One region of the Mesorhizobium sp. Cs1299R1N1 genome, then DNA from elsewhere that is predicted to be linked to it. Evidence: predicted binding sites of a transcription regulator. Region 1 holds the regulator's gene; each other region holds the start of a gene.

Evidence for each region. Region 1 encodes PhoB, which activates phosphate uptake and scavenging genes when phosphate is short. Its sites were predicted from a motif close to TGTCATNNANCTGTCAT; they were not measured.
Region 2: a site for PhoB is predicted at 3,526-3,542, ahead of ppk2 (polyphosphate kinase 2). Genes of this name have one in related genera too.
Region 3: a site for PhoB is predicted at 6,222-6,238, ahead of O7A70_RS15365 (PhoX family protein). Genes of this name have one in related genera too.

What each region holds. Positions count from the first base shown of each region.
Region 1 is NZ_JAPYKR010000014.1:105,234-115,587, forward strand. Features, by position in the region: gene pstS (phosphate ABC transporter substrate-binding protein PstS) at 1-98, shown strand, start outside; gene pstC (phosphate ABC transporter permease subunit PstC) at 165-1,148, shown strand; gene pstA (phosphate ABC transporter permease PstA) at 1,152-2,003, shown strand; gene pstB (phosphate ABC transporter ATP-binding protein PstB) at 2,000-2,803, shown strand; gene phoU (phosphate signaling complex protein PhoU) at 2,829-3,536, shown strand; gene phoB (phosphate regulon transcriptional regulator PhoB) at 3,556-4,245, shown strand; gene O7A70_RS27060 (ROK family protein) at 4,248-5,495, opposite strand; gene xylF (D-xylose ABC transporter substrate-binding protein) at 5,768-6,808, shown strand; gene O7A70_RS27070 (sugar ABC transporter permease) at 6,952-8,304, shown strand; gene O7A70_RS27075 (ATP-binding cassette domain-containing protein) at 8,359-9,117, shown strand; gene O7A70_RS27080 (CHASE domain-containing protein) at 9,254-10,354, shown strand, end outside.
Region 2 is NZ_JAPYKR010000005.1:258,938-269,291, reverse strand. Features, by position in the region: gene O7A70_RS13480 (glycosyl transferase family 90) at 104-1,075, shown strand; gene O7A70_RS13475 (glycosyl transferase family 90) at 1,324-2,295, shown strand; gene O7A70_RS13470 (aldo/keto reductase) at 2,323-3,366, opposite strand; gene ppk2 (polyphosphate kinase 2) at 3,650-4,570, shown strand; gene O7A70_RS13460 (dihydrofolate reductase family protein) at 4,773-5,417, opposite strand; gene hemB (porphobilinogen synthase) at 5,863-6,894, opposite strand; gene O7A70_RS13450 (DUF2066 domain-containing protein) at 7,005-7,826, opposite strand; gene O7A70_RS13445 (enoyl-CoA hydratase/isomerase family protein) at 7,990-9,030, shown strand; gene O7A70_RS13440 (DUF6163 family protein) at 9,027-9,449, shown strand; gene ldtR (transcriptional regulator LdtR) at 9,688-10,203, shown strand.
Region 3 is NZ_JAPYKR010000006.1:235,831-246,184, reverse strand. Features, by position in the region: gene O7A70_RS15390 (ABC transporter ATP-binding protein) at 1-204, shown strand, start outside; gene O7A70_RS15385 (ABC transporter permease) at 219-980, shown strand; gene O7A70_RS15380 (phosphatidylglycerol lysyltransferase domain-containing protein) at 1,036-2,073, opposite strand; gene O7A70_RS15375 (flavin-containing monooxygenase) at 2,517-3,701, shown strand; gene O7A70_RS15370 (hypothetical protein) at 3,693-3,917, opposite strand; gene O7A70_RS15365 (PhoX family protein) at 4,155-6,158, opposite strand; gene O7A70_RS15360 (hypothetical protein) at 6,437-6,922, shown strand; gene O7A70_RS15355 (response regulator transcription factor) at 7,157-7,819, opposite strand; gene O7A70_RS15350 (sensor histidine kinase) at 7,816-9,207, opposite strand; gene O7A70_RS15345 (hypothetical protein) at 9,376-9,717, shown strand; gene O7A70_RS15340 (phosphatase PAP2 family protein) at 9,726-10,354, shown strand, end outside.

The DNA of each region.
Region 1 (10,354 bases):
ACTACGTGTCGATCCCCGACAGCGTCGTCGACCTGATCAAGGCTTCGTGGAAGGCCGACATCCAGGCCGGTGGCAAGCCGGTCTTCGCTGGCGAGTAACATCACCCTAAGGAGCGCCGCTTCACGCGGCGCTCCTTTTTCTCAACACAAAGAGCCGAGCTTGACATGAGTGCTGTCCAGGAAGCCTTGCCAGCCATTAAGGGCTCGCGCGACGTCATCGTCAGACGCTTCGCGTTAACAGATTCGATCTTCCATGGGCTGACCCGCGCCGCCGCCATTCTCGTGCTGGTGCTGCTTGGCGGCGTCGCCATCTCGTTGTTTGCCGGTTCCTGGCAGGCACTGTCGACCTTCGGCTTCTCGTTTCTGACCAGCGAGAGCTGGAACCCGGTGACGGAGAAATTCGGCGCCCTGGCGCCTATCTATGGCACCATTGTCACATCGGCCATCGCCATCCTGATCGCCGTGCCGCTCGGCATCGGCATTGCCATTTTTCTCACCGAGCTTTGCCCGCGCCCGCTTCGGCGCCCAATCGGCATGGCGGTGGAACTGCTGGCCGGCATTCCTTCGATCATCTACGGCATCTGGGGCCTGTTCGTCCTGGCGCCGTTCCTGCAGACGACTGTGCAACCCTTCATCATCAGTGTTTTCCATGGCATTCCCGGCCTTGGCAGCCTGTTTGCCGGTCCGCCCTACGGCATCGGCCTGCTGACCTCGTCGCTGATCCTCGCCATCATGGTGCTGCCCTTCATCACCTCGATCACCAAGGACGTGTTCGACACGGTGCCGCCGGTGCTGAAGGAGTCCGCCTACGGCATTGGCTGCACGACCTGGGAAGTGACACGTCGCGTCGTCATCCCTTACACCCGCATCGGCATCATGGGCGGCGTCATGCTTGGCCTTGGCCGCGCGCTCGGCGAAACCATGGCGGTGACCTTCGTGATCGGTAATGCGCACCGCATCTCGACCTCGCTGTTCGCGCCGGCAACGACAATCTCCGCGACCATCGCCAATGAATTCACCGAAGCCGTCGGCGACCTCTACACGTCCTCGCTGGTGGCGCTCGGCTTGATCCTGTTCGTCATCACCTTCCTCATCCTTGCCATCGCACGTTACATGCTGATGCGCATCGACGCCCGCACCGGAGCCTGACCGATGTCGACAGCCTCGTCGCTTCACAGCCGCCGCAAGACCAGAAACTCGGTGATGATGACGCTGTGCGTCGCCGCCGCGGGCATCGGGCTTGCCTGGCTGGCACTGATCCTCGGCGCTCTGGTCTACAAAGGCGCAGCCGGGCTCTCCCTTGATGTGTTCACGCAGATGACGCCGCCCCCCGGCGATGCCGGCGGCCTGCTGAACGCTATCTATGGCAGCGTGGTGATGACCGTCATCGCCGTTATCGTCGGCACGCCAATCGGTGTTCTGGCCGGCACCTATATGGCCGAATATGGCCGCTTCTCGAAACTCACCACCGTGGTGCGCTTCATCAACGACATCCTGCTGTCGGCGCCGTCGATCATCATCGGCCTGTTCGTCTACGAATTGATGGTGCGGCCGATGGGGCATTTCTCGGCGATCGCCGGCGCCGTCGCGCTGGCCATCCTGGTCATCCCCGTGGTCGTGCGCACTACCGAGGACATGCTCAACCTGGTGCCGAACGCCTTGCGCGAAGCCGGAACCGCGATCGGCGCGCCGCGCTGGGTGGTCATCAAATCAGTGGCTTACCGTGCAGCACTTTCCGGCATCGTCACCGGCATATTGCTGTCGATCGCCCGTATCTCCGGCGAGACGGCGCCGCTGCTCTTCACCGCGCTCAACAACCAGTTCTGGTCGAGCAATCTCAACGCGCCGATGGCCAGCCTGCCGGTCACCATCTTCCAGTTCGCTCTCAGCCCCTATGAGGAATGGCAGCAGCTGGCCTGGACCGGCGCACTCATAATCACATTGACGGTTCTCGCGCTCAGCATCTTTGCGCGCAGCCTGACCGGACGCAGAGAGGACAAATGAGCCAGATGTTGTCTCCAGACATGACGATTGCCGCCGAGGCAGCCGCCAAGGCGAAGATCGAGGTCAAGAACCTCAATTTCTACTACGGCCAGTCGAAGGCGCTGAAGGACATCACGTTGTCGCTGCCCGAGCGCAGCGTGACGGCCTTCATCGGTCCGTCGGGTTGCGGAAAGTCGACGCTGCTGCGCGTCTTCAACCGCATCTACGAACTCTACCCCAAGCAGACCGCCGAGGGCCAGGTGCTGCTCGACGGCCAGAACGTTCTCGATCGTTCGCAGGATCTCAACCTGCTGCGGACCAAGATCGGCATGGTGTTCCAGAAGCCGACGCCGTTCCCGATGTCGATCTATGAGAACATCGCTTTCGGCGTCAGGCTCTATGAGAAGATCAGCAAGGCCGAGATGGACGGCCGTGTCGAGCAGGCGCTGAAGCGCGCCGCATTGTGGACCGAGGTCAAGGACAAGCTGAACGCCAGCGGTCTCAGCCTGTCGGGCGGCCAGCAGCAGCGTCTTTGCATCGCCCGCACCGTGGCGGTGAAGCCGGAGGTCATCCTGCTCGACGAGCCGGCCTCGGCGCTCGATCCGCTGTCGACCGCCAAGATCGAGGAACTGATCGACGAGTTGCAGGCCGACTACACGATCGTCATCGTCACCCACAATATGCAGCAGGCGGCGCGCGTGTCACGCCAGACGGCTTTCATGTATCTGGGCGAACTGGTCGAATTCGACAAGACCGAGAAGATCTTCACGTCGCCTCGCGAGAAGCGCACGCAGGACTACATCACCGGCCGCTTCGGCTGATATCACGCATACGAGGACCAGGATCATGGCCGAACATACAGTCGCAGCCTTCGACGAGGATCTCGGACAGATCAGCAGGCTGATCAGCGACATGGGCGATCTCGCCGGCACGATGGTCGGCGGCGCCACCAAGGCGCTGCTGAATTCCGATAACGCGCTGGCACAGCGGGTCGTCTCCGACGACGCCATCATGGACGCGCGCCAGCGCGAACTCGACGACCGCGCCATCACCCTGATCGCCAAGCGCCAGCCGATGGCCGACGATCTGCGTCATGTCGTCGGCTCGATCCGGATGGCAGGCGATCTCGAGCGCATCGGCGACCTTGCCAAGAACATTGCCAAGCGCGTCGGCTCCGTCGGCCTCTCCGCCACGCCGCGCGACCTGTCGCATTCGATCGACTCCATGGCGCAGCTGGTGCTGATCCAGGTGCAGGGCGTGGTCGAGGAATACGCGGCCGGCGATGCCGCCGCGCTCGCCAAGCTCAGGAATGACGACGAACGCATCGATGTCAAATACACATCGGTGTTCCGCGAACTCCTGACCTACATGATGGAGGATCCGCGCAACATCACGGCTTGCACGCATCTTTTGTTCTGCGCCAAGAATCTCGAACGCATCGGCGACCACGTGACCAACATTGCCGAGAATGCATATTATGTGCTGACCGGCACGCAACTGCCCGCCAACCGTCCGAAGCAGGACGAGACGGCGATGTCGGTGCCAGCGGCTTGACGGCAGGGATGATCAATCGATGATCGCGCCACGCATCATGGTGGTGGAGGACGAGGAGCCGCTCGGCGTGCTCCTCCGCTACAATCTGGAATCGGAAGGCTACCAGGTCGAGGTGGTGACACGCGGCGACGAAGCCGAGATCCGCCTCCAGGAGAACGTGCCCGACCTCCTGGTGCTCGACTGGATGGTGCCGGCGGTTTCCGGCATCGAACTCTGTCGGCGCCTGCGAATGCGGCCCGAGACCGAGAGGCTGCCGATCATCATGCTGACGGCGCGCGGCGAGGAGAGCGACCGCGTGCGCGGCCTCTCGACCGGCGCCGACGACTATCTGGTCAAGCCATTCTCGACGCCGGAATTCATGGCCCGGGTCAAGGCGCTGCTGCGCCGCGCCAAGCCGGAAGTGCTGTCCAGCGTGCTCAAGGTCGGCGACATCGTGCTCGACCGGGAATCGCACCGGGTCTATCGCAAGAAGAGCGAGATCCGGCTCGGACCGACCGAGTTCCGCCTGCTCGAATTCATGATGCGTCATCCCGGCCGCGTGTTCTCGCGCAGCCAGCTGCTCGACAACGTCTGGGGCGAGACGATCTATATCGATGAACGCACCGTGGACGTGCATGTCGGCCGGCTGCGCAAGGCGGTCAACAACGGCCGCATGCCGGACGTGATCCGCACCATTCGCGGCGCGGGCTACGCGATCAGGGAAGACTGAAATCAGGCTACATTCTTGCCCGGAACGCCGGGCCTCGCCAGCACGCCCGGCGCGAAAATCTCCTGGTCCACGAAGGTCAATGCGCGCATGGCGCAACCTTCGCGGATGAGCGGCAGCTCGTTCGGCTCGGTGTCGAAGGAAATCGATTCCGAATGCTGGCCGCCGGCGGTCTGGGCGATGGCCTCGCGCAAGGCCGGCTCGATCAGGTCGAAGGCGGCGGCGCTGACGCCGACCATGGCGACGGGTGCGGGATCGATCAGCGCGAACAGGCTGCCCAGCCCATAGCCCAGCGCCTCGCCGGCCTTGCGATAGGCTTCGCGCTCCGGTCCGTCTTTCTCCCTTGCCGTCGCGGCGAGTGCCCGCATCTGCGCATCGCTGACATCCGCGACCGGTTCGGCGTCCTCGCCAAGCTGCCTGGCGTTGCGCCAGATGGCGTAGTTGCCGGCATAGGCCTCGACGCAGCCGCGCCGCCCGCAGCGGCAGAGTGCGCCTCCCGGGCGATGGATCATGTGGCCGAACTCGCCTCCCGATGAATGCGTCCCGGTGAACAACTCGCCCTTCAGCACCAGGCCCATGCCGATGCCGTGCGAGAGCAGGATGGCGATGAAGTCGTCGCGGTAGCGTTCGGGGTCGCGCCAGCGCAGCGCCACCGCCATCATGTTGCAGTCGTTCTCCATGGTGGCGGGGATGCCGAACTCGGCTTCAAGTATGTCGGCGAAGGGAATGTCCGTCTGCGGCGTGATCGGCGACCACAGCATCGCACGCGCCTCGGTGTCGGTGATGCCCTGGATCGCCAGTGCGATGCGGGCAATACTACGGACGTCGAGATCGGGGTCCTCGAGGCGCCGCCGCACTATTGCCGTGCATTCGCCGATCAGCGCCTCGCGCGACATGGTCAGCGTGTCCAGCCGGCGCTGTTCCTCGGCGACCACCTGGCCGGAATAATCGATGACGGCGACGGACAGGAAATTCAGCGACAGCACCACGGTCATCACAGCCGCCGCCTCGGGGTTGAGGCCAAGGCCAACCTGCGGCCGGCCGCGTTTCAGTAAACCGGCCTCGTTCGGCTTGCCTTCGGTCAGGATACCCTCGTCGATCAGGTCGGCTGATATCGCCGATATGGTCGAGTGGCTGAGGCCGGTGGTGGCGGCGATCTCGGTGCGCGAGGGCTGACCACCCTGACGCACGGCTGCAATCACCATGGCGCGGTTGCGCCGGCGCAGATCGTCGTGGCGGATTCCGACCGACATGCTTCCCACATCCTCCCCGTCGCCGCGGTTCTTGACACCCCCCTCGAACATCTCCGGCAACGGATCGAATACTGGCAGAAGCGGCAGGAGCTGTCATTTATTTATTGCGGGACTCGAAAAAAGGTTCCCGGCACCTCAAAATCCATCAGAATCGATGTTGACAGTGTTCCGACGATGGATCAGTGTTTTTTCGAGGCTCGAAAAAATAGGGCCTTTGTGCCGGCCTTCGGGCCAGTTTGGTCGCGCCATACGCGGCGCAGGGAGGATATATCATGAAGAGATTCACAGTCGCCATCCTGGCGGGTGTCGCCATGTCGCTGACGCTGGCGTCGGTGGCGCAGGCGAAGGACAAGGTCATCGGCGTTTCGTGGTCGAATTTCCAGGAAGAGCGCTGGAAGACCGACGAGGCCGCCATGAAGAAGGCGATCGAGGCCGCGGGCGACAAGTACATTTCCGCCGATGCGCAGTCCAATCCCGGCAAGCAGCTGACCGATGTCGAAAGCCTGATTTCGCAGGGCGCCAATTCGCTGATCATCCTGGCGCAGGATGCTTCGGCCATCGGCCCAGCGGTGCAGAAGGCGCTCGACGAGGGCATTCCGGTCGTCGGCTATGACCGCCTGATCGAAAACAAGGACGTCTTCTACCTGACCTTCGACAACAAGGAAGTCGGCCGCATGCAGGCTCGCGAGGTGTTCAAGGTGAAGCCTGAAGGCAATTACGTCTTCATCAAGGGCTCGGGTGCCGACCCGAATGCCGACTTCCTGTTCTCGGGCTCGATGGAAGTGCTGAAGGAAGCCATCGACAGCGGCAAGATCAAGAATGTCGGCGAAGCCTATACGGACGGCTGGCTGCCCGCCAACGCCCAGAAGAACATGGAGCAGTTCCTCACCGCCAACGACAATAAGGTCGACGCCGTGGTCGCGGCCAATGACGGCACCGCCGGCGGCGTCGTCGCGGCGTTGACGGCGCAGGGGCTCGCCGGCACCGTGCCGGTCTCTGGCCAGGACGGCGACCACGCCGCGCTCAACCGCATCGCGCTCGGCACCCAGACCGTGTCGGTGTGGAAGGATGCGCGTGAACTCGGCAAGAACGCCGCCGAGATCGCCTCGCAGCTCGCCGACGGCAAGAAGATGACCGACATCGCCGGCACGAAGGACTTCACGACGCCTGGCGGCAACACCGTCAAGTCGCTGTTCCTGACCCCGGTCGCCATCACCAAGGACAATCTCAACCTCGTCATCGACGCCGGCTGGATCAAGAAGGACGAAGTCTGCGCGGGCGTCGCCGCCGGCAGCGTCGCGGCCTGCAACTGAGTTTGACCGCTTGAAGAAATGAAGGCGCCGCGGCCCCCAAGCCGCGGCGTTTTCTCAAAAAGATTTGTGTTTCCGCATCACGCGGATAGCTTCTAGGCTGGGTTCGGCATCCGCGTCAGACGGCCAGCCGGTTGGAGGAAATCATGACCGACACGACGTCCAACCTGCAGGCCGATACCGCGCGCGCTTCGGAACTCGGCGCGGTCGCCCGGTTCCTGAAAGCGACCGAGATCGACACCCGTATGCTCGGCATGATCGGCGCCCTGCTGCTGATCTGGGTCGCGCTGCATGTGATTTCGAGCTTGCGTCTTGGCGTCAATCCGCTCGATTTCGACAGCCGCACGTTTCTGACGCCGCGCAATCTGTGGAATCTGTCGGTGCAGACGTCAGCGGTCGCAATCATGGCCTGCGGCATGGTGCTGGTCATCGTCATGCGCAACATCGACCTGTCCGTCGGTTCCGCCGAGGGCCTGATCGGCATGGTCATGGGTTTTGCCCAGGTGCACTTCCTGGTCCGGTTCGTGGGGCTTGAACTCGGCAATCCATGGATCTGGGTGCTGGCACTGGTCATCGGCCTGGCGCTCGGCCTTTTGATCGGCGCCTTCCAGGGCTTCGTCATCGCCTATCTCGAAGTGCCGGCTTTCATCGTCACGCTGGGCGGCCTGCTGGTCTGGCGCGGTGCCGCCTGGTGGGTCACCAGCGGCCAGACGGTGGCACCGCTCGACGCCACCTTCCAGCTGATGGGCGGCGGACCGGCCGGATCGATCGGCGCGACCTGGAGCTGGGTCGTAGGAATCGTCGCCTGCCTGGCCGTCGTGTTTGCGCTGTTCAACGGGCGGGTGCAACGAAAGCGGTTCCGCTTCCCGCTGCGGCCGATCTGGGCCGAGACGCTGCTCGGCGTCGTCACCTGTGCCATCATCATGGGCGCGGTGTGGCTGGCCAACTCCTATCCGTGGCCGATCGGCATCGTGAACCGGTACGCGGCCGCCAACAACATCACCGTGCCGGAGGGCGGGTTATTCATCGCCCACGGCATCGCCATACCGGTACTGATGGCCGTCGCCGTCGGTCTGGTCATGACCTTCATCACAAAACGCACCCGTTTCGGCCGTTATGTCTTTGCCATCGGCGGCAATCCGGAAGCGGCCAACCTCGCCGGCATCAACACGCGCTGGATCACCATGAAGGTGTTCATGATCATGGGCGTGCTGGCCACGATCGCCGCCGCCATTTCGTCGGCCCGGCAGAACTCGGCCACCAATGTGCTTGGAACATTGGATGAGCTGCTCGTCATTGCCGCGGCCGTCATCGGCGGCACGTCGCTTGCCGGCGGCTCGGGAACGATCATCGGCGCCATGCTCGGCGCGTTGCTGATGCAGTCGCTGCAGTCGGGCATGGTGCTGCTCGGCGTCGATTCGCCGCTGCAGAGCATCGTCGTCGGCGCCGTGCTGGTCATCGCGGTGTGGCTCGACACCGTTTACCGCAAGCGCGTTTAGGGAGGCATCGCCGTGATTGACAAGACTGCTCCTGCAGCCACCCTGCTGGTCGACATGCGTAATATCTCGATCGCATTCGGCGGCATCCGTGCCGTCGACGATGCCTCGATCGATCTTTTCCCCGGCGAGGTCGTGGCGCTGCTCGGCCACAACGGCGCCGGCAAGTCGACGCTGATCAAGATCCTGTCCGGGGCCTACAAGCGCGACTCCGGCCAGATATTCGTCAATGGCGAGGAGGCAGCGATCTCCAACCCGCGCGACGCCAAGAAATACGGCATCGAGACGATCTACCAGACGCTGGCGCTGGCAGACAATGTCGATGCCGCCGCCAATCTGTTCCTCGGCCGCGAACTGATGACTGCCTGGGGCACGCTCGACGACGTCGCCATGGAGGCCGAGGCGCGCAAGGTAATGGGGCGGCTCAATCCTCGCTTCCAGCGTTTCAAGGAACCGGTGATCAAACTGTCGGGCGGACAGCGCCAGTCAGTGGCGATCGCACGCGCCATCCTGTTCAACGCCCGCATCCTGATCATGGACGAGCCGACGGCGGCACTCGGCCCCCAGGAAACGGCACAGGTCGGCGAACTGGTCAGGCAGCTCAAGTCCGACGGCATCGGCATCTTCCTGATCAGCCACGACATCCACGACGTGTTCGAGCTTGCCGACCGGGTCTGCGTGATGAAGAACGGTCAGGTCGTCGGCACGGCACGCACCACGGATGTCACCCAGGACGAGGTGCTGGGCATGATCATCCTGGGTAAATGTCCTCCAGGTGCCATACCGGGGCCGGGTGCGCTGAAGATCGCCGCCTGAGGCCGGCGAGGCTGCTCGGGCACGCCCCTTGCCGTTCACATGATATGCCAGTGATCACGATGGCTTGGCCTGACCATTGTGTTGGCCCGGCGACTTGCCCATAAAGGTCCTGTTTGATCGTGGACCGCATCATCAGTTGAAGAAGCTTTTTCCAATCGTCGCCTTCATTGCCGTCGCATTGATCAGCATGACCATGGCGGGATTCGCTTATTTCGCGACGCAGGAAGCCGCCCGCATCAAGTTCGAAGGGGCGGCCGATGACGCCCTCAATCGGATCGAGAGCCGCATCGACCTGCATCTGTCGCTGCTGCGCTCGACGCAGGCCCTGTTCGACGCGCGCAACGGCGATATTTCCCAGAACGAGTTCAAGGCCTTCTTCAAGGCGCTGGATGTCGACAGCAATTTCGGCGGCCTACGCGGCATCGGCTTCCTGCGGCTGGTCAAGACGGGCGACGAGGCAACGGTCGAACGCGACATCCTCCACGATTTCGGCGCCAGCCATCCGGTCTATCCGGATACGACGCAGCCCTGGCGGACGCCGATTGCGCTTTTCGAGCCGCTGGATGCGTCCAACCAGGCCAGCATCGGCTACGACATGTTCAGCGAGCCGGTGCGGCGCGCGGCGATCGAAAAGGCGATGGCCGACGACCAGCAGCATGCAAGCGGGCTGGTGCAGCTCGGCCAGGACACTGGTGCCGCGCAGACCTTCACCGGCTTCCTGGTCTTCGTGCGGCTCAACGTCGAAACGGCGCCGGAGGTCATCAACGCATCGCGCTCCTCGACCGCCGGCTTTCTCTATGCCGCCTTCCGCGCCCGGGACCTGTTCCAGATCGCGCTGAGCCGCGCGCCGCTGCTGCCGGTCAATACAGAGATCTATGACGGGGCGGCAAACAGCGACAATCTGTTGTTCCGCTCGGAGACGCCACCGGCTTCATCTCTGGGAGACCGGCTGCTGGTCACCCGCAAGATGACCGTGGCGGGGCGCCCTTGGACCGTTCTATTCAGGCCGACCAGTGCCTTCTCGCAACCCTCGTCGCGCGCCATCCCTGTCATGCTGGGACTGTTCGGCCTGCTCCTGGCCGGCGCCATCGCGCTGGTGGCGCGCTATCAGGAGCGGGCCTATGACGCGGTGTCGGCCTTGCATGAAACAACGGAAAAGAGCCTGCTCGAAAAGGACCTGATGCTGCAGGAGATGAAGCATCGCATCAAGAACTCGATCACCAGGGTGCTGGCGATC
Region 2 (10,354 bases), on a different contig from region 1:
GTCGAAGAGATGCCGGGGCTTGCCAGATGGGCGCCACAATGATGTAGGAAACCCGGGGCGCCAATGAATTGAGAGCTGCCTGTTAGTTTTGATCAAGTGACCGATGGCCACAATTTCGCGGACCGCAGCAAGAGTTTTCTATTATGCGCGAAACGCCGCGCGCGATGTGGCTCCGCAAGCGCTGTTTCGCGCCAGGCTGGCCGGCCGTCTCGAAAGGGCCAGGCTTTCCGGTGAGGCGGCGCGCCAGCGGTTGAATTACTACAACAAGTTGCAGGAAGGTTTCGCGCCAAGCGCCAATGCCAAGCGCATCAGCAAGCTGCCCTTCACGCCGACCATGTACTATTATGACCTGAAGGAATTCGCCCGCTACTTCGATCCGGATTTGCTCATCGACCTCGAATACGGCGACGTCAGGCGTGTGCCGAAGGTGCCGACGATCGTCAAGGATCGGCCGATCCGTGATGACGACAAGAACGCGGTCATCATGAAGCTGGACAAGTTTCGCCACTTCCAGATGCCGGCTGACGCCATCTCGTTCGCCGACAAGCTTCCGGCCGTGGTCTGGCGCGGCGATCTCAACAATCCGATCAGGACAAGATTCTTGAAGGCCGTGCGCGACCTGCCGTTCTGCGATGTCGGCTCGCACAAGCCGGACGCGCCGGCGGAATACGCCAAGCCTTTTCTCAGCATCAGCCAGCACCAGCGCTATCGCTACATCGTCTCGCTCGAGGGTAATGATGTGGCGACCAACCTCAAATGGATCATGAACTCGAAGTCGCTTTGCCTGATGCCGCCGCCGACCTACGAGACATGGTTTGCCGAGCGACAGCTCGAAGCCAATGTCCACTATGTGCCGCTAGAGGCAGACTTCTCCAATCTTGCCGAACACGTCACGTATTTCGAGCGGCACCCGGCCAAGGCAGAGCGCATCATCGCCGCCGCGAACGCCTATTGCCGGACATTCGACGACGAGCGGACCGAACAGGCGATCTCCCTGCTGGTGCTCTACAAATACTTCGTGCTCTCTGGCCAGATCAAACCTGATGCCGAGGTGTGGCGCTACATAACGGGCTAATGCATGTCGCCCGGAAGTGTCCTCGGTTCCGGGACATGCATAAAATCAGAAGCTTACGGAAGGCCGGGCGAATCCTATTCGCCGCGACATGCTGTAGTTGCCGCGGCATCTCCGGCGCGTCTCGTCGAGGCCGGCCATCACGTGTTCGGGCACTGCCGGAATGCGTGCCCTAACGATGCGCGATCACGCTGCGGGAACCATCCCGGCTGTTGTCTGTTTAGTGGCGCTTGTTTTAGACTACGAGAACGATGGCCACCATACAACGGACGACGGCAAGGGTCTTCTACTACGCGCGAAACGTCATGCGCGATATCGCACCCCAGGCGATCTTCCGACGACGGTTGGCGGGCCGCCTGGAACAGGCCAGGCTCTCGGATGAAGCCGTGCGCCGACGGCTGAATCACTACAACAAGCTGCAGAACGCTTTTACGCCAAGCCCGGATGCCGTGCGCATCGACAAGATGCCGTTTGAACCGAGCATGTATTATTACGACCTGAAGGAATTTGCCCGCTATTTCGATCCGTCATTGCTCATCGACCTGAAGTTCGGCGACGTCAAAGGCGTGCCCAGGCTGCCGACGCTCGTCAAGGATCGGCCGATCAGCGTCGACAACGGCAACGCTGTCGTTATGAAGTTCAACAAGTTTCGCCACTTCCACATGCCCGTCGACACCGTGGCCTTCGCCGACAAACGCCCGGTCGTGGTCTGGCGCGGCGACCTCAACAACCCGATCAGGACACGGTTCCTGGATGTCGCGCGCGGCTTGCCGTTCTGCGACGTCGGTTCGCACAAGCGCAGTGCACCGGCTGAGTACAGCAAGCCTTTCCTCAGCATCAGCCAGCATCTGCGCTATCGCTACATCGTCTCGTTGGAGGGCAATGACGTGGCGACCAACCTCAAATGGATCATGAATTCCAACTCGCTCTGTCTGATGCCGCCGCCGACCTACGAAACATGGTTTGGCGAGAGCCACCTCGAGGCTGGTGTCCACTATGCGCCGCTCGACCCGAACTTCTCCGATCTTCGTGAAAAGGTAGATTATTTCGAGCAGCATCCGGCCGCGGCGGAGCGCATCATCGCCGCGGCCAATGGCTATTGCCGCAAATTTTCCAATGAACGGGACGAGCAGGCGATCTCCCTGCTCGTCCTCTACAAATATTTCGTGCTCAGCGGCCAGATCGAACCCGATCCCGAGCTCTGGCGGTTCATCGGGACCTAGCTCTTGTGCTCGGCCCGACGCCGCTGATCAGATGTCGCTGCGGTCGAGAACCATGTCGGCGGGGCCGAAGCGATCCTTCGCCGTCAGTTGCTGGTGCCAGTAGGGGTAGAGCAGGGGCGGTCGGCTGACGGCGTCGAGGCGCTGGCGTTCCTCGGTGCCGAGCTCCAGGGCGGCGGCCGCGAGATTGTCCTTCAGCTGGACGTCATTGCGGGCGCCGATCACCAGCGACGAGACGGCGGGGCGGCCGAGCAGCCAGGCAAGCGCCACCTGCGCCGCCGACACACCACGATCCTTGCCGATGTCGACCAGCACATCGACGATCCGCCACAGCCGGTCCTCGTCGCGGATCGGCGGCTCGGACCAGCCGGCGAGCTGGCGGGCGGTCGGGCTGTCGCGGCGGTATTTGCCCGACAGCAGGCCGCCGGCGAGCGGGCTCCAGACCAGCACGCCCAGCCCCTGGTCGACCGAGATCGGCAGCAACTCGTACTCGGCCTCGCGCGCTTCCAGCGTGTAGTGGATCTGCTGGGTGACGAAGCGTTGCTGGTGACGGCTGTCGCTGATGGAAAGCGCCTTCATCACCTGCCAGCCGGAATAGTTGGAGCAGCCGATGTAGCGCACCTTGCCCTGGCTGACCAAAGTGTCGAGCGCGGCAACGGTTTCCTCGAGCGGGGTGAGGCCGTCCCACTGGTGGACGAAATAGATGTCGATGACATCAGTCTTCAACCGCTTCAGGCTTCTCTCGCATTCACGGATCAGATGATGGCGCGACAGGCCTTCGTCGTTCGGACCCTTGCCGATCCGCATCCGCGCCTTGGACGCGATCAGCACATCATTCTTGCGCTTGCCGCCGAGCGCTTCGCCTATGATCTCTTCAGACAGGCCGTTCGAATAGACATTTGCGGTGTCGATGAGGTTGATGCCGGCGTCGATGCACATGTCGATCATCCGCTTGGCTTCGGCGAGATCGCTGTTGCCGACCGCGGCGAAGGGCCCGGCACCGCCGAAGGTCATGGTGCCAAGCGTCAGTGTCGAAACCTTCAGGCCCGAACGGCCAAGGGTGCGGTATTCCATGTCAGATCCTCACGATTTTGTTGAAGAGGCGTGCCGCCATGGGGCAGGCCTGGAACGCGACCGCGGATTTGTAGGACAATTCGGCCGGCTTGTCGCCGTAGAATGAGTTGGATCGATCACACATCGCCGAATCCGCCGTGGCGGCAATTGCGCTCGGGCTGCAATAAAACCGTCACCGCCGGCCTATATTGAAGTCGGCTCAGGTGTTTCCATTCTCGGCCGCTGGCCAGCAATTTGGGGCGCCCAGTGGTAACCGACAGGGCTTGCAAGCGGAGCAGCTGATATGACCGAGCTAAAACAGAATTCCCCTGCCAAGGACTGGCTCGAAGCCGAACTCGCCGACACGCTCGACGAAGATTATGAGCTCGAAATGTCGGAGCCGGCGCTGTCGATGGAGATCGCCAAGATCTACAAGAACTCGCATCCGCCTTCGATCGATCGCATGCAATATTTTCGCGACCTGATCAGCTTGCAGTCCGAATTGATCAAGCTGCAATCCTGGGTCGCCTATCACAAGAAGAAACTGGTGGTGATTTTCGAGGGCCGTGACTCCGCCGGCAAGGGCGGCGTCATCAAGCGCATCACCCAGCGGCTCAATCCGCGCATCTGTCGCGTCGTGGCGCTTCCGGCGCCGACCGAACGCGAGAAGTCGCAATGGTATTTCCAGCGCTATGTCCCGCATTTGCCGGCAGGCGGCGAGATCGTGTTGCTCGACCGCTCCTGGTACAACCGCTCCGGCGTCGAACGGGTAATGGGTTTTGCCAACCCCGAGCAGGTGGAGGAGTTCTTCCATGACGTGCCGGAGTTCGAGCGCATGCTGGTGCGCTCGGGCATCACCGTGGTCAAATACTGGTTCTCGATCACCGACGAAGAACAGCAGATGCGCTTCCTGATGCGCATCCATGATCCGATGAAGCAGTGGAAGCTGTCGCCGATGGACCTGCAGTCACGCGTGCGCTGGGAACAGTACACCAAGGCCAAGGAGGAGACTTTCGCCCGCACCAACATCCCCGAAGCGCCCTGGTTCATCGTCGAGGGCAACGACAAGAAGCGCGCGCGCCTGAACTGCATCGATCATCTGCTGAAGCAACTGCCTTACGAAGACGTGCCGCACGAGGAGATCACGCTGCCGGAGCGCGTCTTCAACCCCGAATACGAACGCCAGGTCTTGCCGCGCGAACTTTACGTGCCGGAGAAATATTGAGAAACCTTTCCTTCTCCCCGTTTCACGGGGAGAAGGTGCCCGAAGGGCGGATGAGGGGCGGCGCAGGGTTAACTGGTTAGACCGCCATTCGCAGGACTACGCCAGCATCATCTTCGTTCGACAGCACCGCCCTCGTTGTCCTGCCGGACATTTCTCCTGGTATAGTGACGGGGAGAAAGGGCCTGCGCCAAAAGGGCTCGGCCTAAGCCCTGTTGATGACCACGTGTGTGGCAAGTGCCGTTGCCGCCTGTTCGGTGCACTGATAACCAAGGTTGGGCATGTCGAGGGCGGCAAAAAGGTTTTCGCCCTTGCCCAGCAGCACCGGTGAGATCGCCAGGTGCATCTCGTCGATCAGCCGCTCCTGGAGATATTGCCGGATGGTGGAGACGCCGCCGCCGACCCGCACGTCCTTGCCGCCGGCCGCTGATTTTGCCTGCTCTAGCGCCGAATGGATCCCGCCGGTGACGAAATGGAAAATCGTTCCGCCTTCCATCGTGATAGACGCCCGCTCGTGGTGGGTCAGCACGAACACCGGCACATGATAGGGCGGATTGTCGCCCCACCAGCCCTTCCACTTGTCGTCAGGCCATTCACCCCGGATCGGGCCGAACATATTGCGGCCGAGGATCCAGGCGCCGAGGTTCTCGAAGCTGCGCGCCGCAAAGTCCTCGTCGACGCCTGTCTCGCCGCCTTCCTCGCCAAACATCTTGCGGAAGGTGCGGGTGCTGAAAGCCCATTTGTGCAGGGCCATTCCGCCGACGCCGAGCGGATTTTCCAGACTCTGATCAGGCCCGGCGCCGTAGCCGTCGAGGGACAAGCTGAAAGCGTTGACGCGAAGCTTGGACATGAAGACCTCCTCGATAACCAGTTGTGTTTTGCAAGTGGTTTTCTTCTAGCAATCCGATTGTGAATTGCAAGCGGTATTTTTCGGATCGAAAGACATCTATCCAGACCTTCGCACCAAGCGATGTCCAGACTGTTGTGTGGCGGTCGGCTCGGACGGCCAGTGGCGGCCGAGACAGCCGCGATATCAACTCATTCGCCTGTAAATTTCACGAAACGGATGTGGTGTCCGCATTGCCGACGCCCGACCCGACGGTGAACCGGGTCAGGAAGCACCTCTGGAGGCGTTCGCCATACCTCCTGGCCGAGGTGCGGGCTGCCGGCCGCCTCCGGCCGTGCGGTTATTGTAGCTGCAGCTGCCGGTTTTTGTCAGCGGGAATTCGAAGGAACCGCCGACCGCTCGAAAGAGTGGTGACATCTACTGAAAGGCCTTGCCTGGGACGTTGAGGCTACCCTTTCAGCATTTCCGCCACTTCGGGAGCGAAGTAGGTCAGGATGCCGTCGCAGCCGGCACGCTTGAAGGCGAGCAGCGATTCCAGCATCGCCTTCTCGCCGTCGATCCAGCCATTGGCGCCGGCCGCCTTGATCATCGAATATTCGCCCGACACCTGATAGGCGAAGGTCGGCATCTGGAATTCGTCCTTCAGCCGGCGGATGATGTCGAGATAGGGCAGGCCGGGCTTCACCATCAGCATGTCGGCGCCCTCGGCGATGTCCTGTTCGGCCTCGCGCACCGCCTCGTCCGAATTGGCGTGGTCGATATAATAGGTCTTCTTGTCGCCCTTGAGCAGGCCGGCGGTGCCGACTGCTTCGCGATAAGGGCCGTAGAAGGCCGAGGCGAATTTGGTGGCGTAGGACATGATCGCCACGTCCTGAAAACCGTTGGCGTCGAGCGCGTCGCGGATGGCACCGATACGGCCGTCCATCATGTCTGATGGCGCGATGATGTCGGCGCCGGCAGCCGCCTGGATGACGGCCGCCGCCGCGACCTGTTCCACGGTTTCGTCATTGACGATGATGCCGTCGCGCAGGATGCCGTCATGGCCATGGCTGGTGAACGGATCGAGCGCCGCGTCGGTGATGATGCCGATCTCGGGCACCGCCTCCTTTATCGCGCGGGTGGCGCGGTTGATGATGTTTTCCGGGTCGAGGATGTGCGAGCCGGTCTGGTCGCGCAGGCCGAGGTCGACATTGGGGAAGGTGGCAAGAGCCGGGATGCCGAGCTTGGCCGCGCGTTCGGCCTCCTTGACGGCAAGGTCGACCGACAGGCGAAAGACGCCGGGCATGGCGGCGATCGGCTCTCGGACATTCCTGCCCTCGACGACGAAGATCGGCCAGATCAGGTCGTCGACCGAAAGCCTGTTCTCCTGCACGAGCCGGCGCGACCAGTCGGCCTTGCGCATGCGGCGCAGGCGGCGGCTGCCCGTGACGTCGTCGACGCTGCGCGCGCCGGCGGGTTTTGCTGGGGTGAATTTGTTCATGGCCAAAACTCCGGATCGGCGGCTTTTACCACGAGCCCATGATGCTGACCAATGCGACACGTTTGTGCCAGCGTCGAAAGCTGCCACAGCGCTGTCGCACCACCTATTGGTCAGGGCTGCCCATTGCCCGAAAGGATCTGTGCCGCGCCTCCGATTGCCACACGGAACGCCTCGTCGAAGCTGACACCGCGCACCTGCCAACGATAGGTCTTGCCGTGGTCGGCCAGTCGCCAGTCGGCGATCCAGCCTAGCTCCTCATTGCTCCATACGATGCTGCCGGCGAGCGTTCGGTTGCCTCCGGCCTGTTTGGCCAGCCGATCCAACTTTGCCATGTCGGCCGCGCGCAACGTTTCTTCGCCCAGGTCCCCAAGCTGCGCGATCTTCGGAAAGACGACATGCATCAGCGTTGGGCCGGCGGCATTGATGAAGGATTCGCGCATCGTCTCGCCGCGCCCTTCCTCGGCGCTCAGCACGAAATGCCGAGTGCCCTGTTCAGTCGTGAGGAAGACGGCGAGTGTCGGCCGCTCGCCAAGCCAGGATCTGCTGCCAAGCGATGCCAGCACCTTGTCGATCACATCAGGCTTGTAGAGGCAGGTGAGGTCATGCGGCCGGTCATGCGTGCCTTGCTCGTCATGGATCGGAATGCCCTCCAGCCGGTCATGGTAGCGAAAGCTGTCGACAAAGCTGCCGGCCTTGTCGCGCAACGCGTCCATTTCGCGTCTGGCAAGCAGCCGCTGATCGCCCGAAACACTGACGAGGACCTTGTCGAGGCAAGTCCTGAAGCCAAGCTGGCGGTTTTCTTCACCCTGGCCGGTGACGATGGTCTGCGATTGGTAAAGGTCGCCAAGGTCGGTTGCCCCCGCGGGGACATTGGTTGCCCACAACACAGACAGGCAACTCAGAACAAGGACAAGGCGCAAAAACTGCGGCATGGCTCACTATCCGGCTCTTGGCCTGCCGTAATGGCCGCCAACGTCTAGCATCGGCCGCCACTTGCCGCCAAGACCGCGGCGGACAGACTGCTGCCATTGACGCACCCATGCGCCGCCTTTAGCACTTCAGTCCCGCAGGCGAGGGGACAAGGATTCTCTGGCGATGGATTTTGGTGGAGGCGACGAAATTCGCTTCGAAAGGTTGGCCAGGGCCGGCGTCGTCACCCTGACGCGGCCGCAGGCGCTCAATGCCGTCACCCATCGCATGGTCAAGGCGCTGGGCGAGGCCCTGCGTTCCTGGGAGCGGGACGACGGCGTGGATGTCGTCGTGGTCAAGGCCGAGGGCAGGGCGTTTTCGGCCGGAGGCGATATCCTGCACATCTACGAAGCCGGCCGGGCTGGAAAACCGCCGGTCGAGTTCTTCGCCGACGAGTATCGGCTCAACGCCTACATCGCCCGTTTCAAGAAACCCTATGTGGCGCTCATCGACGGCATCGTCATGGGCGGTGGGGTCGGCATTTCCTTCCACGGTTCGCACCGGGTGATGACCGAGAATGCCCAGTTCGCCATGCCGGAGGTCGGCATCGGCTTTTTTCCCGATGTCGGCGCCAGTCATCTGCTGCCCGACCTTGGCGGTTCCTTCGGCATGTACCTAGCGCTGACCGGTAACCGCATCCGCTATGGCGATGCGCTGTGGTCGGGGCTGGCCACCCACACAATCAAGGCCGAGGACCAGCCGAGCTTCCTCGACCGGCTGGCGCTGACGGGCGATCCGGAATCGGTGCTGCGCGGGTTCTTTGTTCCGGCCAAGCGGGAGACCGACAGGCCCATCCTGGAGGCGATCTCCCGCCATTTCGCCCAACCCTCGCTGCCGGACCTCATCGACAGCCTGGATCGCGCGGGCAAGGACGAATTCGCGGCCAGGACGCTGGCGACGATCCGCATGCGCTCGCCGACCAGCCTTCGCGTCGCCTGGCGGCAGATCAGCGCCGGGCAGACATTGTCGATGGACGACTGCATGAGGATGGAGTTCCGCATCCTGAACCGCATGCTGGCTGGCCACGATTTCTACGAGGGCATCCGCGCCGCCATCATCGACAAGGGCTCCAAGCCGCAATGGCGGCCGGCAAAGATCGATGCCGTCAGCGAGGCGAATGTCGAGGCCTATTTCGCTCCGCTCGGCGATCGGGAGCTTGGGCTGTGAGCGAAGTGACATCGAGACGCGTCGTCCTGCAGCCCTCGACGGTCGAGGTGATCTTCGCCTGGTTCCAGCGCGTCATCGCGGGCTACTGCCTGATGTTCGGCATCCTGTACTGGATCAAGCTGATCGGATTCTATCCGGGCTCGCTGTGGCGCTTCGATCTTATGCCGGTGCATTGGCAGGTGGCGGCGGTAATGCTCGCCGTGTTCTTTCCCTTCGCCGCGGCCGGGTTGTGGATGCTGGCGTCCTGGGGTCCGGTGATCTGGTTCATATGCGCGGTCACCGAGACCGTCATGTATGCCGGCTTTCCCGAGCTTTTTGGCCATCGTCTCCTGATCATCGTCTCGCATGCCTGCGTAGCGCTGCTCTACATCGTCTTTCGCGTCGTCATCTACCTGCAAAAACGCCCGGCACGACACTAAGCCATTGTACGTGTTGACGACCTGGCGACCGCTCGAATCCGCCCCGGCGATAATTGCCTAAATCTTTAGGTTAATCATCCTTGCCCGGGTGACCGTTCGTTAAGCGTCTTCCGAAACCTCTTACCGGTAAGCTCTTGTTAGCCCTAGCGTTTAAGTCGAATTTTATGAGTATTCGATAGTGTCGCGATCAAGGTGAAAAACAAAAAATCACCAGGGCGACAAACGAGAGGCAAAGACAATGATCAATTCGCGTCCGGCGGCCAAGACCGCCAACGTTTCCGACGATCGCCGCGAGGCTATCCGTTCCCTGTACATGGAATCGCTGCAGCTGGTCGAGCGTCTGCACCGCCGTCTGCTTGATGTGATCAAGGACGAATTCGACCGCAACGGCCGTTCCGACATCAATGCCATCCAGGCGCTGCTGCTCTTCAACATCGGCAATTCCGAACTGACCGCCGGCGAGCTGCGTTCGCGTGGCTACTATCTCGGCTCGAACGTCTCCTACAATCTGAAGAAGCTGGTCGATCTCGGCTTCATCAACCACCAGCGCTCACGCATCGACCGCCGTTCGGTCCGCGTCTCGCTGACGCCGAAAGGCAATGAAGTGGCTGATGTGGTCGCCGGTCTCTATGAACGCCATGTCGGCTCGATCGAACAGGTCGGCGGCATCAACACCGACGAGTTCAAGCAGATGAACCGCGCTCTGCAGCGGCTCGACCGCTTCTGGAACGACACCATCGCCTACCGGATGTAAGACCATCCAGGAAACGGAGCCGCGCCGCAGAAGCGTGGCCATGACAGCGACCTCCAGTCAGGGCCGGTGCCGAAAAGCACCAGTCTTTTCTTTCTTGCGTCCGGCCAAAGCAAATTACGGGCCAAGGCCACGTTGCCGCCATATTCCAGTG
Region 3 (10,354 bases), on a different contig from region 1:
CCCAACGGGCTCTCGAACTACGCGCTCGAACTGTCGCCGGACGGCAACCAGCTCACCTACACCTATGCCAACCAGAGCGACCGGCCGGGCGTCGCCTCGCTGATCCGCGATCTCGAGGCGGCCGGCATCCAGTTCCGCGATCTCGACACCAAGAACAGTTCGCTCGAAGAGATCTTCGTCAATCTCCTGAGGCAAGAGCCATGAACCCGCGCGCGGCCATGAATCTACGTGCGGTGTGGGCAATCTATCGGGTCGAGATGGCGCGTGCGTTCCGCACCGTGCTGCAGAGCATCATCTCGCCGGTCATCTCGACATCGCTCTATTTCGTCGTTTTCGGCTCGGCCATCGGCTCGCGCATCACCGAGATCGACGGCATCAGCTACGGCGCCTTCATCGTGCCGGGACTGATCATGTTGTCGCTCTTGACGCAGTCGATCTCCAACGCCTCCTTCGCCATCTATTTCCCGAAATTCGTCGGCTCGATCTACGAGCTTCTGTCGGCGCCGGTCTCCTATCTGGAGATCGTCATCGCCTATGTCGGCGGCGCGGCCACCAAGTCGATCATCCTCGGCCTGATCATCCTGGCCACGGCCTCGCTGTTCGTGCCGCTGCACATCGAACATCCGTTCTGGATGCTCGCCTTCCTGATCCTGACGGCGGTGACCTTCAGCCTGTTCGGCTTCATCATCGGCATCTGGGCGAAAAGCTTCGAGCAGCTGCAGCTGGTGCCGCTGCTGATCGTCACCCCGCTGACCTTCCTCGGCGGCAGCTTCTATTCGATCCACATGCTGCCCGGCATCTGGAAAACGATCACGCTGTTCAACCCGGTGGTCTACCTGATCAGCGGTTTCCGCTGGAGTTTCTACGGCAAGGCCGACGTCTCGGTCGGCATCAGCCTCGGCATGACGCTGGTGTTCCTGGCCGTCTGCATCGCGATCGTCGCCTGGATATTCCGGACCGGCTACCGGCTGCGGAACTGATCGGCTGGGACTTGGTTCCTCTCCCCGCTCCGCGGGGGCGAGGAAAGGGCAGATCTCAAATCGCCTTGACCAGCCGCAGCAACCCCAGCATCTCGATGTAGGTCCCATCGCGAAAGGCGATGTAGACCGGCTCCTCGGCGCCGTGGAAGCGGCGCTTGAATGCCGCCTGGCCCTGCAGGTTGAACCTGCGGCGGTTGACCCAGGACGAGTCGTAGGCGCGCTGGAAGGTGTTGCGCCAGAATTCGCTTTCGGCAAATCCGCTGGGACCCACATCGACGAGCGGCGACAGGCCGAGCGTCACCACCGAGATACCTTCCTCGCGAAACCGGTCGACGGCGAATTTGGTCAGGCCGATCTCGGCATGCGGCGAGGCATCGATATGCTTGCGCTTGAAGGCGGTGGTGTAGCCGATCACCTTGCCGCCGGCGAACATCGGATCGAAGTCGAGCAGGGCGACCAGGTCGCCATCGGGACCGTGCAGCACGAAACGGCGCATGTCGCTGCCGAGCTGATCATAAAACGGACGGTTGAGGAAACCCATCTCCCAGCGCTTGACGATGCGGTCGCCGCGCCAATTTTGCGAGAGCCGGGAGATCTCGTCGAGGTTGATCGTGCGTTTGTCCTCCTCGAACGAAAAGCCTTTCTTCAGCAGCCAGCGCTCGGAATAGCGCACCGTCTCGTTTCGCTTGCCGGAAAAATCATGGTCGGGCAGCGGCAGGCGGGTATCGATGCCCAGCCGGTTGATCTTGTAGCCGAGGCCGGCAAGGACCTGGGCGGTCTGTTCGCCGATCTGCACGAACCATGGGCCGCCGGCACTCTCGACGAAGCGTCTGATATAATCGGGCCGCTGCGCCGGCGCCGCCACCGGATCGCCGAGCGCGAAATGATGCTTCATCTTGGTGCCGAAGGCGATGTAGCCGTCGGCGTCGCCAAAATAGGAAAGCTTGTGCTGCACGGCGGTGGAATAGGCGAGCGAGAAGTCGCCATGGCGGCGCACCAGCGCCAGCCGCTCGACATGCGCCAGCGCCTGGCGCTCGACCTTGGGCGAGGCCCCCTCGAGGATGTTGTCGAAATAGATCCGCAAGGAGGGCATGGTCGAGATTCCGCGTGCCGTTTGTGGCGCGACGTGCCGGTCGACACGCAAGACGCGCCACGGCGTCTTGATTTCTCGCGGGTAGCCGAAATCGATTGCCGGTTTCGAATGCCCACGTCTGTGACGAGATCCCCAGCCCCCGGACCTCGAATCAATCACTTTGCCGCGACCTGATTATCGCCGATGCCGCCGATATGCCATATAGGGCTGGATGTATTCGGACAGAAGCGGGTAATCCGCTCCATGTCGTTGTTTTGGCCGCGGTGCCGCGACCGGCAGTTTCCACCGGGCGGTGGAATGCTCCGGAGCGAGATCGCGCCTCGGCGCGGGGCCTTCGAAGATCGGCATCGAGTTGCCGTTCGGGTCCTGCACGCGATCAAACTGTTACAACGGCCTGCGAGCCTTTCGGGGCTGCCGTAAGGGCGAATGGGATTCGAGAGTGAATGGCTGATACGACACCTGGGACGATGATGGAGCAGATGGTGGCGATCGAGCCGGCGATCGTCATTGGCGCTGGCGTCGCCGGGCTGGCTGTCGCGCGGGCTTTGATGAAGGCCGGCGTGGCGACGGCGGTCCTCGAGAAGGAAAGCCGGCTGGCCGAGCCCTGGCGCCGGCGCCACGAGCAGCTGCACCTCAACACCCACCGCGATCTCTCGGCGCTGCCCGGCCTTGCCTATCCCAAGGGGACCCCCGCCTTTCCGCACCGGGATGTCGTCATCCGCCATATGGACGATTTCCATGAGGCGAACCGTTTGCCGGTGGAGTTTGGCGTTTCCGCCGAGGCCATCATTTTCGGGGGTGATCACTGGATCGTGCGCACCAGCGCCGGCTCGCGCCTGGCGCGTCACGTCATTGTCGCCACCGGCCGCGACAGGGAACCCTACACGCCGCAATGGAAGGGCATGCAGGCGTTCGCGGGCCGGATCATCCATTCGGCCGATTTCGGCGACGCCCGGGCCTATGCGGGCAAGAAGGTGCTGGTTGTCGGCGCCGGCAATTCGGGCTTCGACGCCCTCAATCACCTGGCGGGCGTCGACACCGCCGCTGTCTGGCTGTCGGCTCGCAACGGTCCCGCTCTTTTGCCCAAGCGCGTCGGCAAGATCGCCGTGCACCGGCTCTCGCCGCTCATGGCGCGCTTGCCGCTGCGCGTCGCCGATGCGGTTATGGCGGTGACGCAGCGCCTGGTTTTCGGCGATCTCACCAAATTCGGCATGCCGCCGGCACCCGCCGGTGGCGCCAGCCGCCTGACTTCGGACTATACCGCGATCGCCGCGGACGACGGCGCCGTCGATGCCATCAAATCGGGCAGGATCGTGGTCGTGCCGGCGATACGGGAGTTCACCCGCGATGGCGTCATCCTGGCCGATGGCAGGATGGTTGCTCCCGACATCGTCATAGCAGCGACGGGCTACCGTACCGGGCTGGAGCGCATGGTCGGCGATCTCGGCGTGCTCGACGAAAAGGGCGTTCCGCTCTTCAACGGCGGCCAGGCCGATCCGAAACTGCCCGGCCTGTGGTTCACCGGCATGCGGCCGAGCATCCGCGGCTGCTTCGCCAATGCCGCCATATTGGCCAGGGCGATAGCTGGGCGGATCGCTGGTCCCGGTCGGCCGGGCACCTCACGCTGATTTCGGTTCCAGCCGCCGGAAACCGACAGCCTCGGTCAGCATCTCCTCGTCGACCATGCTGGCATTGTAGAGGGCGAGCAAGGTGAGCGCCAATTCACGCGCCTTGGCGGATTCGGGATGTGCTTCGCGTCGGCGGCAGGCCTCATCGAAGACACGTTGGAAGGTGGCGACTTCGTCAGGTTTGAGCCGGCCACGGTCGTAGATCGACTTGGGCATGGCGATGATCTCCTGATCGCGATCTAGGGCGCCATGTGTGAATTGCCGATCTTTCCCAAGGCTTGAATGCAGGCAGCGCACAAAAAGAGGGGCTTCGGATTCCCGGAGCCCCTCTTGTTTTGTCTACAGCATGTCGCGGCGAATAGGATTCGCCCGACCTGCTGTAAGCTTCTGATTTTATGCATGTCGTCGTCCCGGAACCGAGCACAGTTCCGGGTGACATGCATTAGCCCTACGTCAGACGGCGATCTTGCCGCCGCCCTGTTTGGTGATCGCCACGACCGCCGGCCGCACCGGCATGTCCGGCTTGAAATCGGGCCAGCGGGTCGACGGGTCCTCGTAGTAGGAGGGCCGGCCGAACGCATCCCAGTCCTCGCCGCCGTCGCCCGGATGCTGGACGGCGACGAAGGCGGTCTGGTCGTCCGGCGCGAACAGCGGGCCGCACATTTCGGCGCCGATCGGCACCCGGAAGAACAGTTTCGAGGTCGCCCGCGCCGATCCTTCCGTGTCCACCGCCCACAGGCCGTCGGTGCGGCCGGTGGCCTTCGGGCCCTGGCCGTCGGTGGCGACCCACAGGCGCCCGGCCGAATCGACCGCGCAATTGTCGGGCATGCCGAACCAGCCATGGGCCGTCGTCGCGGTGGAGAAGGTGGCGCCGACATCGGCCACCGCCGGATCGCCGCATTTCAGCAGCACTTCCCACTTGCCCTTCGTGGCGGCGAAATCGCCGCCGTCCTCGACGATCTCGATGATGTGGCCGAAGGCATTCCCGGCGCGCGGGTTGGCGGCGTCGACCTGATCGGCCTTGCGCTTGGAATTGTTGGTCAGCATGACATAGACCTTGCCGTTGCCGGCATTGGGCTGGATGTCTTCGGGCCGGTCCATCTTGGTGGCGCCAAGCAGGTCGGCGGCGCGGCGCGTCTCGATCAGCACGTCGGCTTGGCCGGCAAAACCGTTTTCCGCCGTCAGCGGACCCTGCCCGAACACGATCGGCATCCATTCGACCGAGCCGTCCTCGGCGAATTTGGCGACATGCAATGTGCCGTCGTCGAGCAGGTCCTTGTTGGCCGCGCGGTCGCCGGCGTTGAACATGTCCTTGGTGACGAACTTGTAGACGTAGTCGAAGCGCTCGTCGTCGCCGAGATAGAAGACGACGCGGCCGTCCTTGGCGACGATCGATTCGGCGCCCTCATGCTTGAAACGGCCCATGGCGGTACGTTTGCGCGGTACCGAATTCGGGTCGTTGACATCGACCTCGACGATCCAGCCGAAGCGGTTGGGCTCGTTCGGCTCCTTGGCGAGGTTGAAGCGGTCGTAATGCGCGCCCCATTCATAGGCGCCTTCGGGTATGCCGAGGCGCTTGTAGTTGGCGGCTTCCTTGTGGCCCTCCGGCAGCTCGCCGGAGAAATAGCCGTGGATGTTCTCCTCGGCCATCACATAGGTGCCCCAGGGCGTGACGCCGCCGGCGCAGTTGTTGATCGTGCCGAAGACTTTCGTTCCGGACGGATCGGCATTGGTCTTGACGCGGTCATGGCCGGCGACCGGGCCGGACAGCGCCATCTCGGTGTTGGAGGTGATGCGGCGGTTGAGCTTGCCGTCACGCACCACCTGCCATTTGCCGCCGTCCTTGCGGATCTCGACGATCGTGCCGCCATGGGCGGCCATCTCGACATCGACCTGCTCCTTCGAGAGCGGCGCCACCTCGGCCGACTTCTTGCCGTCCTTCTCGACGATCTTGACGATGCCCGGGAACATCAGATGCGGGTTGGTGTATTCGTGGTTGATGACCAGCAGGCCGTGTTCCGCCGAGCCGTCGATCGCGATATAGCCGACATAGTCGTTGTTGTAGCCGAACTGCCTGGCATGGGCTTGCGCCGACTGCCTGGTCGGGTCGAATGCCGGCGAATCGGCAAACAGCGGATCGCCCCAGCGCAACAACACGTCGGCGTCGTAGCCCGGCGCGACATGGTGCTTGTCGTCGATACCGGCCTCCAGCTCGTCGAATGTGAAGGCGGAGCCTTCCGCGGCGCGAGCATCGTCGGCGGCGATCATCGCCAGCGGGCTGACGGTGGCGGCGATCGCCGAGACGGCAAGCGAACCCTTGAGGAAGCCACGGCGCGAGAACCGCGCGGCGATAATCTCGCCCATCGTGCGGTTTTCGCTGGGATTGTTGGCCGGGCCTTCGTTTTCCTCGAGCAGGCTGGTGCGGAATCGGGCATCGGTGGAGCGATGTTCGGTCATGGGAGCCTCTGGCTTGGATTTGGCTGGATTTTGTTGCCTGTTCGACCGCCTTACAGTCGACTGATCACATTTTCGTGACATCGTAACCGCGCTGCCGCTCCCTCACGATACCGGTTTTCACACCGGGGCCTGGGACTTTAGTCCAATCTTGCGCCTGCAAAGGTCCTGGGGGACAAACGCAACGGTCGGAGGCCGCTTTCGGTCACCACGTCTTTCGGCGATGTTCGTTGCACTGCAACGTTGGGGTGAGCGCGCCGGCTCAATCGACGGAGATCAGTATGCGCGGATCGATTACGGCCCGTTGTTGTCGCCTGGCTCTGAGATCGGCGGCGCTTCTGGCGCTGACCGTCGCTCCCTATGGAATTGCCTTCCATGGATTCGTGCCTGGAATCGATGCCGCGACCGCACATGCCGACAGGGGTGGTGGCAATGGCGGCGGTGGCGGTGGTGGCGGTGGCAATGGCGGTAATGGCGGCAACGGCGGCGGTAACAGTGGCGGCAACGGGAATAGCGGGAACAGTAACGGGAATAGCGGCGGCGGGAACAACGGAAATGGCAAGGGCCAGCGCGACAAGAGCAGCCATGTCAACGCCACCACCGGCGACGAGGTCGACGTGGACGGCAACAAGATTACAGTTCAGCACCCCGACGGTATGACGGAAAACATCGAGAACGGCCGTTTCAGGATGAAGGATGCGCTCGGGCGCACCATCATCGACCGCCCGGCCACACCGGCCGATGTCAGCCGGCTCAAGGCGCTGTGAATTTCGGCCCTGTGAATTCGGCCTTGTGAATTTCGGCCCTGTGAATTCGGCCTTGTGAAGCTGGTCAACAGGCAACGACCAGTTTCACACGTCACCTCCGCCGCCCCCCGGCGGAGGTGACCTCCTTTGCGCGGCGTTCCAAATGCCCCGAGGCGCTTATTCCAGGAAAAACGGCTTCCCGCGAAAAGCGCGCGGCGCTTTCTCCTGGCGGAATTACGCAGACGCTGAACCGCTCTATGAGCGGTCCGTCTCGCGGTCGCGAAACTCGCGCATCATGAGGGCTGCTTCCGTGCGGTTTCGCACGCTGAGTTTCGACAGCACCCCCGTCATGTGGTGCTTCACGGTCTTCTCCTGCAGCTCCAGGCGCAAGGCAACTTCCTTGTTGCTCAGTCCCTCCGCCACCAGCCGCAGGATTTCGGTCTGCCGGCCGGTGAGTTGCCGCAGCCGGTCCGCCACGCCGTTGGCAGGCTGCAGGGACTGCACATCGGAAAGCAGCCGGGCCGACAACATCGGCGAAAGATAGCTTTCGCCAGCCGCCACGTTGCGCAGGATATCGGCAAGCGAGCGCGACCCGACGCCTTTGAGGACATAGCCGCGCACGCCCGCGTTCAGGGCCTTGGTCACATCGCCATTGGCTTCTGAAACGGTCAATAGGACGATCTTCTGGGCGGGATGGTCGGCAAGGATGCTTGCAACCGCGGCCAGGCCGCCGCCCGGCATCGAAATATCGAGCAGCAATATGTCGGGCTGCATGGTCGAGACGATGCGTTCCGCGTCCTGCGCGGTCGCACCTTCTCCGGCCATCTCGAAGCCTCCGATCTCCGACAGGCTGCGGGTCACGCCTTCGCGGAACAGCGGATGGTCGTCGACAATGGCGATGCGAATGGCGTCCATTATGCTTGCTCCTCGACTGAAAGACGGATCACCAGCTTCGTGCCTTTCGGCCCGGTCAGGGTTTCGAACTGTCCGCCGATGCTTTCAACGCGCTCCCTGAGGCCGGCCAGCCCCAACCCCTCGGCCCGCGCCGGATCGAAGCCCGGCCCGCCATCCGAAACTTCAACGAAAAGCCTGCCGTTTTTCATTCCTGCATGCACCGCCTGATCCTTGCCCCGCCCGTGGCGGTAGGCATTGTTCAGCCCCTCCTGCACGAAGCGATAGATGCTGATCTTCTCAGAAGCGCCGGGTTCGGGCAAATGTCCGGGCAGGGTGAGCCTCACCGACGTGCCCGTCCGGTGCTCATGTTCCTCGACGGCCAGCCGCAACACGTCCGCGGCCGCCGCCGTTTCTATCTGCGGCAGCACCAGGCCGGTGCAGATGCCGCGTATTTCGCGCATCGCGTCCTCCAGCGTCTTGCGGATCATGGCGACCTCGGTCGAGCGGCCTTCGCTGCCATGGCCGTCGCCGGTGAACACCGGACTGTCCATGCGCAGCGCCGCCAGGGCCACGAGCTGGGCCGGGCCGTCATGCAGGTCGGCGCCGATCCGGCGCAGGTATCTTTCGTTGAGTGCGGTGGCGCGGCGGGACGCCCGCTGCACGCGTTGCCGCAACGCGCTGTTCTGCGTCACCAGCCCTTGCAGCTCCGACACCTGGCGGCGCAGCGCCCCGCGCTGGTCGTCGATGGTGCGGCTGGCGCGCAGGACGATGCTCGACAGAAGCAGGAATGCCGTCAAGGTGGTGCCGGCCACCACCAGCCAGCTCGACAGCAGGGCGGAAGCCAGGGTGGCTTTGAAATCGCTGGCGATCTCGTAGAATTCGGTGACGGCGACCACGTCGCCGGACCAGGGTTCGCGCACGGGATTGTAGATCTCGAGCAACGGCACGCCCGCGGCCCGCTCCTTGTCTTCGTTCTCGTCGAACGTATCGAACTGGGCAACGACACTGCCCTGGAAGGCGGAACGCAGATTTTTGTTCAGGTCGAAGCGGCGGCCGATCAAATCCGCGTCCTTCGCGTAGAGCACCGTGCCGTCGCGGCGCCAGAGCCTGAACGATGCCAGGCGTTTGCCGAGCGCGCCCTGGCCGAGCGTCTCGTCGAGCGCCTGTTTGACGGAATCGCTGAGTTCCTCGCTCTTGCGCAGGTCGGGCAGCAGCGGCGCAATCACGCTGTCGACATAAAGCGCCGTCGTGGCGGCCGAATTGCGAATGATGCCGTCCCGGATCTGCGTCGTCACCCAGGTCCCTACGACCAGCATGACGACCAGAAGCCCAAAGCCGCCGGCAACGACGAATTGCAGGGCAAGGGAAAGCTCGCTCCAGCGCCGCGCCAAGTTCTGAAGAATACGAATCATGGTCCCCTGACCGCCCTTCTATCGACATGCCGGGCGATTCCAGCACATTGAGCTTCAGTCTCGCCGTTGCCAAGACCTTCGTTGGAAACGACGTCGCTTGACGTCTCGGCGCGCTTCGGAAACATGGTCCGCGACATCAGGCGAAAGCCGCTTCGAGGGGGACGGACGTTGAGTTTTTCGGGACTGCTGCAGCTTGGCCTTTCGACGGTGATCTTCCTGCTGGCGGCGACCGCCGCCAAGCAATGGGGGCTGGCACCGAGCCTGGGCAGGATCCTGCTGACGCTGGCGCTCTATTCGCTGGGCAATCTGATCATGCTGCGGCTGATCCGCGAATTCGGCATGTCGGTGTCTTTCAGCCTCTCGGCGGTCATCCAGCTGGTCTCGGTCAACGTCGTGGCGCTGGTGTTCTTCGGCGAGCGCGTCAACGCGCTGCAGGCCGCCGGCATCGCGCTGGCGATCGCCGCCGTGGCGCTGATCACGCTTGGACCCTATCTGCAAGGGCGGTTGTAACGGTGCCGATGAAGAACGCTGCGAAAGCTCTGCTCAACCGGGTCGAATTCCCGGTGCTGCTGGCCGGCCTGGTCATCGCCGGTGGGCTGTGGGCGTTCGAGGAATTGATGGAGGTGGCACGGGCCACCACGCCGCACGCCTTCGATACCGAAATCCTGCTTGCCTTCCGCCAGCCGGGCCAGCCCGGCGTTCCCATCGGCCCGCCATGGCTCGAAGGGGCGATGCGCGACATCACCAGCCTTGGCAGCACCAGCGTGCTGGTGCTGATCACCACGGCGACGATCATCTATCTGCTGTTGATCCGCCGCCCGGCGACGGCGCTTCTCATCTTCGTTGCGGTGGCGGGCGGCCAGCTGCTGTCGAGCTTGCTGAAAGTCGGCGTCGACCGGCCCCGCCCGGAACTGGTTTCGCATCTGGTCAACGAGACCTCGCTTTCCTTCCCGAGCGGCCATGCCATGCTGTCGGCGGTGACCTATCTCACGCTCGGTTCGCTGGCGGCACGCTTCCTGCCGGGCCGCACCACCCAGGTCTACGTGTTGTTCCTGGCGGTGCTGACGGCGGTGCTGGTCGGCGTCAGCCGCGTCTATCTCGGCGTCCACTGGCCGTCGGACGTGCTGGCGGGCTGGTGCGCCGGCTT